2 regions of the Streptomyces deccanensis genome follow, and region 2 is predicted to be linked to the other one. Evidence: riboswitches for the same ligand, from Rfam matches in the RefSeq annotation. Region 2 holds a riboswitch; the other holds the start of a gene.
What was found. Region 2 has a riboswitch for cyclic di-AMP ahead of L3078_RS39080 (M23 family metallopeptidase). Riboswitches for the same ligand answer to the same signal wherever they lie in the genome.
Positions count from the first base shown of each region.

Region 1 (4,267 bases), 4.0 Mb from region 2:
GGAGGCCTTCAGGCGTTCGGGGCTGATGTTGGAGGCGGCCGTCGCGCGGACCTTGCCGGCCTTCACCAGGTCGTCGAGGGCGGTGACGATCTCCTCGACGGGGACCTCGGGCTTGTCGAAGTGGGTGTAGTAGAGGTCGATGTGGTCCGTGCCGAGGCGGGCCAGGGACGCGTCGGCGGCGGCCTTGATGTTGGCCGCCGTCAGGCCCTGGTACTGGGGGTGCTGGCTCACCTTGGTCGCGATGACCACGTCGTCGCGGTTGCCCCGGGACCTGATCCAGTTCCCGATGATCCGCTCGGACTCGCCGCCCTCGTTGCCCTCGACCCAGGACGAGTACGAGTCGGCCGTGTCGATGAAGTTGCCGCCGGCCGCCGTGTAGGTGTCGAGGACGGCGAAGGACTGTGCCTCGTCCGCCGTCCAGCCGAAGACGTTGCCGCCGAGGGCGAGCGGGAAGACCTCGATGTCGGACGTGCCGAGCCTGCGAAGAGAAGTCATGTCCGACGTCAACCAGTGGACCGGACGCCCGCATTCCCCATCCGTGCCGAGGCAGGACGAACGCCGCGTGGGCCCGGGGGCCTACGCGGCGTCGCTGTGCTGTGCGGGGTGGCGGCGGGCTACGGGGTCAGGCCCTTGCTGCGGAGCCAGGCCGCCGGGTCGATGCCGCTGCTGGAGCCGCCGGGGTGGACCTCCATGTGGAGGTGGGCGCCCGTGACGTTGCCGGTGGCACCGACGCGGCCGATGACGTCGCCGGTGGTGACCTTCTGGCCGACGCTGACGCCGATGGAGGACTGGTGGGCGTACCAGATCTCGGTGCCGTCATCGAGGGTGAGGACGGTCTTGTAGCCGTAGGAGCCCTCGTAGCCGGCCTGCGTGATGGTGCCGCTGCCGACGGCCTTGATCAGGGTGCCGGTGGGGGCCGCGAAGTCGAGGCCCGTGTGGTAGCCGGAGGACCAGTACGGGCCGGCCTGACCGAAGCTGGAGGTGAGGGTGTACGAGGAGGTGGGAAGCGTGAACTGCTTGGCCAGGGCGGCGAGACGCTCGGCTTCCTTCTTCTCCGCGGCCTCCTGCTCCGCCTTCTTCTTGGCGGCGGCCTCCTTGGCCTCGGCTTCCCTCTTCTCCTGGGCGGCCTGCTCGGCGGCCTTGTCCGCGGCGGCGGTCTGCGCGGCCTCGGCGGCGGCCTTGTCGAAGGCGTCCTGCTGGGACTCGGCCTGCGCCATGATGCGGGCGCGCAGCGCCTCGCCGGCGTCCGCGGTGCCCTGTTCGGTCTCGGCGGCGGTCAGACCGGCGCTGCTGAGCGGGGTCTTGGAGGCCTCGGGCTCCGGCTCGTCGGCCTCGTCCTCGAAGACCGAGCCGACGTTCGGCATGTCGGGCAGCGATATGGAGACCGGGGCCTTGCCGGACTGCGCGCTGGCCATCCCGGCACCGCTGACGGCGGCTATGACACCGACGCCGAGCACCGTGGAGCTACGGGCAAGTCCGTTACGGGCGAGTACGCCGCTCTTCTTGGCGACGCGGTGCCGGCCGCGAACGGGACGCAGGGTGTCCTCGCTGGGGTTCCACTCCTGCCAGGGGCCCTCGTTGTCGCTGTTGTAGCTGCCGTAGCCGAACGTCTGGCTCTCGCCGTCGCGTTGGGTCGGCACGAACGGGGCTTCGGTCGCGGACCGGTTCGACGCCACGTAGGCGTACTCCTTCCTTCCTTCTCGCCTACCGGGTTAGCTGACGGGTTCGGAGCAGGAAGGTCTCCTACGCGCGTAAACCGGTCGTGCGTACTGCCACGGCGGTTTCCGTGCGATTCACCCCAGGGTGGTGGTTCCCCGGTTCCCTTGCGGGATTCGACGCGTGAGCACGGAGCCGTCTCTTGTGACGGCTGGGACGACCGCGCTGCGTTATCGAACGTTAATAGACGCGAGTACTCCATTCCAAGCTGTTCTGAATGATCGTTCCGGCTTTCGCGCTGGACTTTACGGGTCATGAGGGGGTGAAAACGGGCGAGTTGACCTTGACCGGCGAGTAACAGTCGGGCTGATACGGCGTCAGTTCTTATACGGAGGACGGTGAGACGGACACGTTCGGTGACATCGACCGTCCGCCCGCGATGACGTCGGCGTCTCAGGGGCGGCGGACCGCCAGGAGCGCCATGTCGTCCGTGGTGCGGTCACCCGTGTGCCGGCGCACCTCCTCCGCGAGAGTCGTCAGCAGGGCGCGCGGGGCGGTGAAGGTACGGCCGGAGAGGCGCGCGGCCGGGTCGTAGAAGACCCCGTGCGCGTCCCGCGCCTCGGAGAGGCCGTCGGTGTAGAAGAGCAGCGTGGCTCCGGCCGGGAACCCGGTCTCCTCCGCGCGGTCGGGCCAGGTGCCCAGGTCGTCCATGCCGAGGGGCAGCGCGGGCCGCTGGGCGTCCAGGGTGCACAGCGTGCCGTCGGCGAGCAGCAGCAGGGGCGAGGGGTGGCCCCGGTTGACGATCCGGGCGCGGCCCGCGCCGTGCGGGAACTCCGCGAGCACCGCCGTCACGAACCCCTCGTGCTCCACCGCCGCGTCCCGGCGCGCGGCCTCCCGCCGCGTCCCCTCCCTGGCCAGCGCCCGTTCCAGCCGCTGCGCCACCGCTTCGAGCGTCGCCTCCTGTTCGGCCGCCTCCCGGAACGCCCCGATCAGCACCGCCACCGCCGACACCGCCCCGAGCCCCTTGCCGCGTACGTCACCCACGATCAGCCGTACGCCGTGGGGCGAGTCCTGCACCGCGTACAGATCGCCGCCGATCGACGCCCCGGCCTGCGCGGCCTCGTACCGCGCGGCGATCTCCAGCCCGCCGATCCGCTCCTGCGGCACGGGCAGTACGGCCCGCTGCGCCGCCTCGGCGATCTCCCGGGCGGTGGCGAGCCGGGCGTCGCTGCGGCGCACGAGGCGGTTGATGAGGACGGCCAGCACGGCGACGGTGGCCACCGTGGCGATCTCGGTGAGCGCGTCCACATGGCCCGCGTCGTCGTAGTGGAGGCGTACGGCGGTGATGCCGGCCACCGACGCGACGCCGACGACCACCGTGCCGAACAGCGTGAAGAGCGGGGCCGTCACCAAGGGCGCGGCGGTGAAGAAGGGGACCGCGGTGAACTCGCGCGGGGTGAAGTGGTCGTAGAAGAGGCCGACGGCGAGCAGCAGCAAGGGAAGGAGGCGGGCGAGCGTACGGGCGTACGAGAACCGCCGCCCACCCGGCTCCCGCATGACCTCCGCGCCCTCTCGCTGCCCCACGGATACAGGGTTTCCGGGGGTGGGCGGCGGGGCTAGTCGGCGGGGCCGAGTGGGCTAGGGAACCGGATGACGGAGGGGTGCGGGTGGGGGTTCGGGTGGAGTGCGGGTGGGGGCCTGAATGGGGGTCCAGGTGGGGGTTCAGCCCGCTGAGAGGCCCGTCAGGCCCGTCGCGCCCGTCAGCTCGTGCAGGGGGAGGGTGTGCTGGGTCTGGAGGACCTTCGCGCGGAGGTAGCGGACGTTGTGGGCGGTGGTGAAGACGCCCGTGGGGACGCGGTCGCGCACGCGCACGCCGAGGTCGCGCAGCTGCTGGGCCTTGTCGGGGTTGTTGGAGAGCAGGTCGAGCTCGTCGATGCCGAGGGCGCCCAGCATCTGGGCCGCCGCCGTGTAGTCCCGGGCGTCCTCCGGCAGGCCGAGCGCCGCGTTCGCCTCGTAGGTGTCGAGGCCCTGGTCCTGGAGGGCGTACGCGTCGAGCTTGTTGTAGAGGCCGATGCCCCGGCCCTCCTGGCGGAGGTAGAGGAGGACGCCACCCCGGTCGGCGATCCGCTCCACCGCCTCGCGCAGCTGCGGGCCGCAGTCGCAGCGGGCCGAGCCGAACACGTCGCCGGTCAGGCACTCGGAGTGCAGTCGCACCAGCGGGGCCGTGCCGGGGGCGGGGTCGCCGAGGACGATCGCCAGGTGCTCCCGGCCGTCGACGAGGTCGTGGAAGGTGACCATCTCGGCGTCGACGCCGTAGCCGTCCTGGAAACGCAGCGGTACCCGGACGCGGGCACGCGGGGTGGCAGCGGGAAAGTCGGGCATGCGGGTTCTCCGGTCCTGGTGCGGGGTGTCGCTGTGCTTCAGTTTTGAAGCACAGCGCTCGCAGCGACTCTAACCCGTGCTTCAAATTTCAAGCAACCGCATTGGGGATACGTCACATTCCCGTCACGCGCGATCCGGTCCGTCCCGCAGGGTTCCGCCGTCCGTCCCGCACGGCCCCGCTCGTCCGTCACACCCGGTCCCGCTCGTCCGTCACACGTGGTCGCGCTCG
Region 1 covers NZ_CP092431.1:4,867,220-4,871,486, forward strand. Annotated here, with positions in the region: gene L3078_RS21685 (aldo/keto reductase) at 1-495, opposite strand, end outside; gene L3078_RS21690 (M23 family metallopeptidase) at 615-1,676, opposite strand; cyclic di-AMP (ydaO/yuaA leader) riboswitch at 1,687-1,848, opposite strand; gene L3078_RS21695 (PP2C family protein-serine/threonine phosphatase) at 2,110-3,213, opposite strand; gene L3078_RS21700 (GTP cyclohydrolase II) at 3,379-4,038, opposite strand; gene L3078_RS21705 (MarR family winged helix-turn-helix transcriptional regulator) at 4,249-4,267, opposite strand, start outside.
Region 1: another riboswitch for cyclic di-AMP. It lies ahead of L3078_RS21690 (M23 family metallopeptidase); the one in region 2 lies ahead of L3078_RS39080 (M23 family metallopeptidase).

Region 2 (4,267 bases):
GAATCTGTGGGGGCTTGATGTTGGAAATCGGCGCAGACGGCCGGACCTGGCTTCTCACCGGGACCAGGAGCAGCTATGCCCTGCGGCTCACCGAGAACGACGAGCTGCTGCACCTGCACTGGGGTCCCCGGATCGCCCTCGCGGACGCCGAGGAGCTGGCAGCACGGCTGCAGTTGCCGTACTGGCCGTTCGAGGCCCCGGTCGACGGACACGAGGAGTACCCCGTCGAGGGCGGACCCCGCTTCACCCGCCCGGCCCTGTCCGTGCGCACGGACGAGCGGCGCGGCACCGAGTGGACCTTCCAGGCGTACGAGGCCGACGGCGACGAGCTGCGGCTGCGGTTCACCGACGACGGACTCGGGATCACCCTGCACTACCGGATGCGCGACGACGTGGTCGAGCGCTGGGTGACCCTCGCCAACGAGGGGCCCGCGGTGGAGCTGCTGCGGGCCGACTCGGCGACCTGGACGCTGCCGCGCGCGGAGGAGACCTGGCGCCTCTCCCAGCTGCACGGGCGATGGGCGGCCGAGTCCCGGCTCGTGCGCGCCGACCTCACCTACGGCGAGAAGGTCATCGGCAGCCGCCGCGGCCACACCGGGCACCAGCACCTGCCCTGGGTCGCCCTCGACACCGACGCCACAGAGGAGCGCGGCGAGGTCTACGGCTGCGCCCTGGGCTGGTCGGGTTCCTGGCGGATCGCGGTGGCCCAACTCCCGGACGCGCGCGTGCAGATCACCGGCGGCGCCGGATACGACGAGTCCGGACTGCTGCGGCTGGAGACGGGCGGGACCTTCACCACACCCGTCTTCGCCGGCCTGTGGAGCGACGGCGGCTTCGGCGGGGCGAGCCGCGCCTGGCACGCCTACCAGCGGACGTACGTCATCCCGGACGCGGACCAGGACCGGCCGGTCCTCTTCAACTCCTGGGAGGCCACCGAGTTCGACATCTCCGAGGAACAGCAGGAGGCCCTGGCGCGCCGGGCGGCCGCCATCGGGGTCGAGCTGTTCGTGGTGGACGACGGCTGGTTCGGGGCGCGCACCAGCGACCGGGCCGGCCTCGGCGACTGGACGCCCAATCCCGACCGCTTCCCGAAGGGGCTGCGTCCGCTCGCCGAGCGTGTGCACTCCCTCGGGATGCAGTTCGGCATCTGGGTCGAGCCGGAAATGGTCAATCCGGACAGTGAGCTGTATCGGGCGCATCCCGAATGGGCGCAGTTCCAACCGGGCCGAAAGCGGACGGAACTGCGCAATCAGCTCGTCCTCAATCTCGCCCGGGAAGACGTCCAGGAATACCTCTGGGAACGGCTCGACACGCTCCTGTCCAGCGCGCCGATCGACTATGTGAAGTGGGACTTCAACCGCTGCTTCACCGACGCGGGCTGGCCCGGTGAGCCCTATCCGCAGAAGCTGTGGGTCGAGCACGTGCACGCCTTCTACGCCCTGCTGGACCGGCTGCGGGCCGCGCACCCGGGGGTCGCGTTCGAGTCGTGCTCGGGCGGCGGCGGCCGGATCGACCTCGGGGTCATGGCGCGGACGGACCAGGTGTGGACCTCCGACAACACCGACCCGCTCGACCGGCTCGCCATCCAGCACGGCTTCAGTCAGATCCATCCGGCCCGGGCCATGGCCGCGTGGGTCACCGACAGCCCGAACAACCAGCTGAACGGGCGGGTCAGCTCGCTGCGGTTCCGGTTCGTCAGCGCCATGGCGGGCGTGCTCGGCGTGGGCGGCGACCTCACCGAGTGGAGCGAGGAGGAGCTGGCCGAGGCCCGGGAGTGGGTGGAGCTGTACAAGGGGATCCGGCCGGTCGTGCAGCGCGGCGACCTGTACCGGCTGCGGCCGCCGACGGGCGGGCTGAGCGCCGTGCAGTACGTGCACGGTGACGAGGTCGTCGTCCTCGCCTGGCTCCAGGCCCAGCACTACGGCGAGCCGCTCGCCCCGCTGCGACTGCGCGGGCTGGACCCGACGGCGACGTACGAGTGCCGCGAAACGGGCGAGACGCACCGAGGTGCCGTGCTGGTGCATCACGGACTGCGGACCGGTCTGCGCGGCGACTTCGATGCGACGGTTGTCCGTCTCCGTCGGACTTGAGCCTTCTGTCTGAAATGTAGCTGTAAATCCAACAAGCCCTGGAATAAAGCCTACTGGGCCGTAGGTGCGTGAGCAGCGTCATATTCGTGACGTTCCGTTGCCGTCATGTCCACGTAATTCGCGCAGATTTCCAGGGAGGTTGGAATGCACCCTAGACCGGTCTATTACGGAGCGTGATGGTGAATTGATGTAAGGATCAGTGCGGAAGACGCACAGGAAGTCCCAAAGGTTGTCCCTGTGGGCACAAGTCGCTTACGTTCGGCGTCAATCCGGACGGACGCCCAATCCTGCCGCCGACCGGAGCCGCGTACCGACCCGATCCACGGCAGGAGCGGGGGACCCACAGGAATCACCGCCTGTTCCGGTCTCCGGAACGGCTAGGGGTAAAGCCGTGCGCAAGCACGGCCGGACATCTCCAGTCCGCACCCGACAGCTCACCTCGCAGGCGCCGGAGAGGAATTCGTCATGCCCGCGAAGGGTAAGCACCGCCGTCCGAAGTCCCAGCGCTTCACCCGCTCGATCGCCGCCGCCGGCACCGGTGGCGCGGCGCTCGCGCTGCCGCTGATCGGAGCCGCCGGCGCCCACGCCGCGACCCCGAGCGCCACCGTCTCCGGTGTCTCCGAGAAGCCGACCACGATCGCCGCCGAGAAGTCCGCGGCCGAGGCGAGCGCACGGATCGAGCAGGCCGAGAAGGCCGCGCAGGCGGAGAAGACCGCCACCAAGAAGGCGGCGGCCAAGACCTACTCGGTGAAGGTCGGCGACTACCTCGCGAAGATCGCGGACGAGCAGGACGTCGAGGGCGGCTGGAAGAAGCTGTACTCGGACAACCGGGAGGCGATCGGCTCCGACCCCTCGCTCATCCACCCGGGGCTGAAGCTGTCGATCGGTGAGCGGGCCGCGTCGAGCGAGACGTCGCGCTCCTCGTCCAAGCCGCAGCTGTCGCAGTCCTCGAAGCCCGCCGAGTCGCCCGCGTCGTCCCAGACGTCGAAGCCCTCCGCTCCCGCGAAGCAGGAGTCGAAGGACACCAAGGCGTCGACCTCGACGGCGAGCGGCCAGTCCTCGTCGTCCAACGCCTCGGGCTTCAGCAGGCCGATCCTGAGCGGGACCGTCGGTACCGCGTACAAGACCGCCGGCAGCATGTGGTCCAGCGGCTACCACACGGGCGTCGACTTCGTGGCCCCGACCGGGACCAGCCTCAAGGCCGTGGGCGCGGGCACCGTCGTCTCCGCCGGCTGGGGCGGCGCGTACGGCAACCAGGTCGTCATCAAGCTCGCCGACGGCTACTACGCCCAGTACGCCCACCTGTCCTCGATCTCCGTCTCCGCGGGTCAGTCCGTGAGCGGCGGCCAGCAGATCGGCCTCTCGGGCGCGACCGGCAACGTCACCGGCCCGCACCTCCACTTCGAGATCCGCACCAGCCCCAACTACGGCGCGGACATCGACCCGCTGGCCTACCTCCGCTCGAAGGGCGTCGGCGTCTGACGACACCGGCCCCCGAGCGTCTGACATCACCTCCACCGGCGTCTGACGTCACCGTCCCCAAGCGGCTGACGCCACCTCCACCCGGCGCCCGCATGCCGAAGGCCGGTCCCTGTGATCAGGGGCCGGTCTTCGGCGTTTCATGATCGCCGTGTTGCGGTCGTGTGGCATGGCCGATCGAACCCTCGACAGTGCCGCGAGGGGCGGGGACAGTGATCCGCGTAAGCGCTTTCTGCCTCTGTGAAGGAGTGTCGGTGCGCACTGCCCGACGTCGGAGAACCGTCTTCCTGACCGCCGCCGCCCTGTTCGCCGGTCTCTTCTCCGCCCCCGGCGGCCATGCCGCGGAGAAACCTCGCCGGGTCGTGGAGAACCTGGACCGGGGCCTGGTCGCCGTACCGTTCGACGGCGGGACCTTCCTCAGCTGGCGGCTGCTCGGCACGGAGTACGCGCGCCGCGGCGACGCGATCGGCTTCAACGTCTACAAGGGCGGCAAGCGGCTGAACCGGGCGCCGATCACCCGCTCGACGACCTACCGGGACACCAGCCCGGGCACGGGCGCGTACAGCGTGCGGGCCGTCGTCGACGGGCGGGAGGGAAAGCCGAGTTCGGCGCTGCCGCTCGATCAGGGGTACGCCGAGATCCCGCTCGCCGCGGCGGAGGGCTACACCGTGCAGCACGCCTGGCCCGGCGACCTCGAC
Region 2 covers NZ_CP092431.1:8,876,477-8,880,743, forward strand. Annotated here, with positions in the region: gene L3078_RS39075 (alpha-galactosidase) at 18-2,090, shown strand; cyclic di-AMP (ydaO/yuaA leader) riboswitch at 2,393-2,551, shown strand; gene L3078_RS39080 (M23 family metallopeptidase) at 2,556-3,572, shown strand; gene L3078_RS39085 (rhamnogalacturonan lyase family protein) at 3,824-4,267, shown strand, end outside.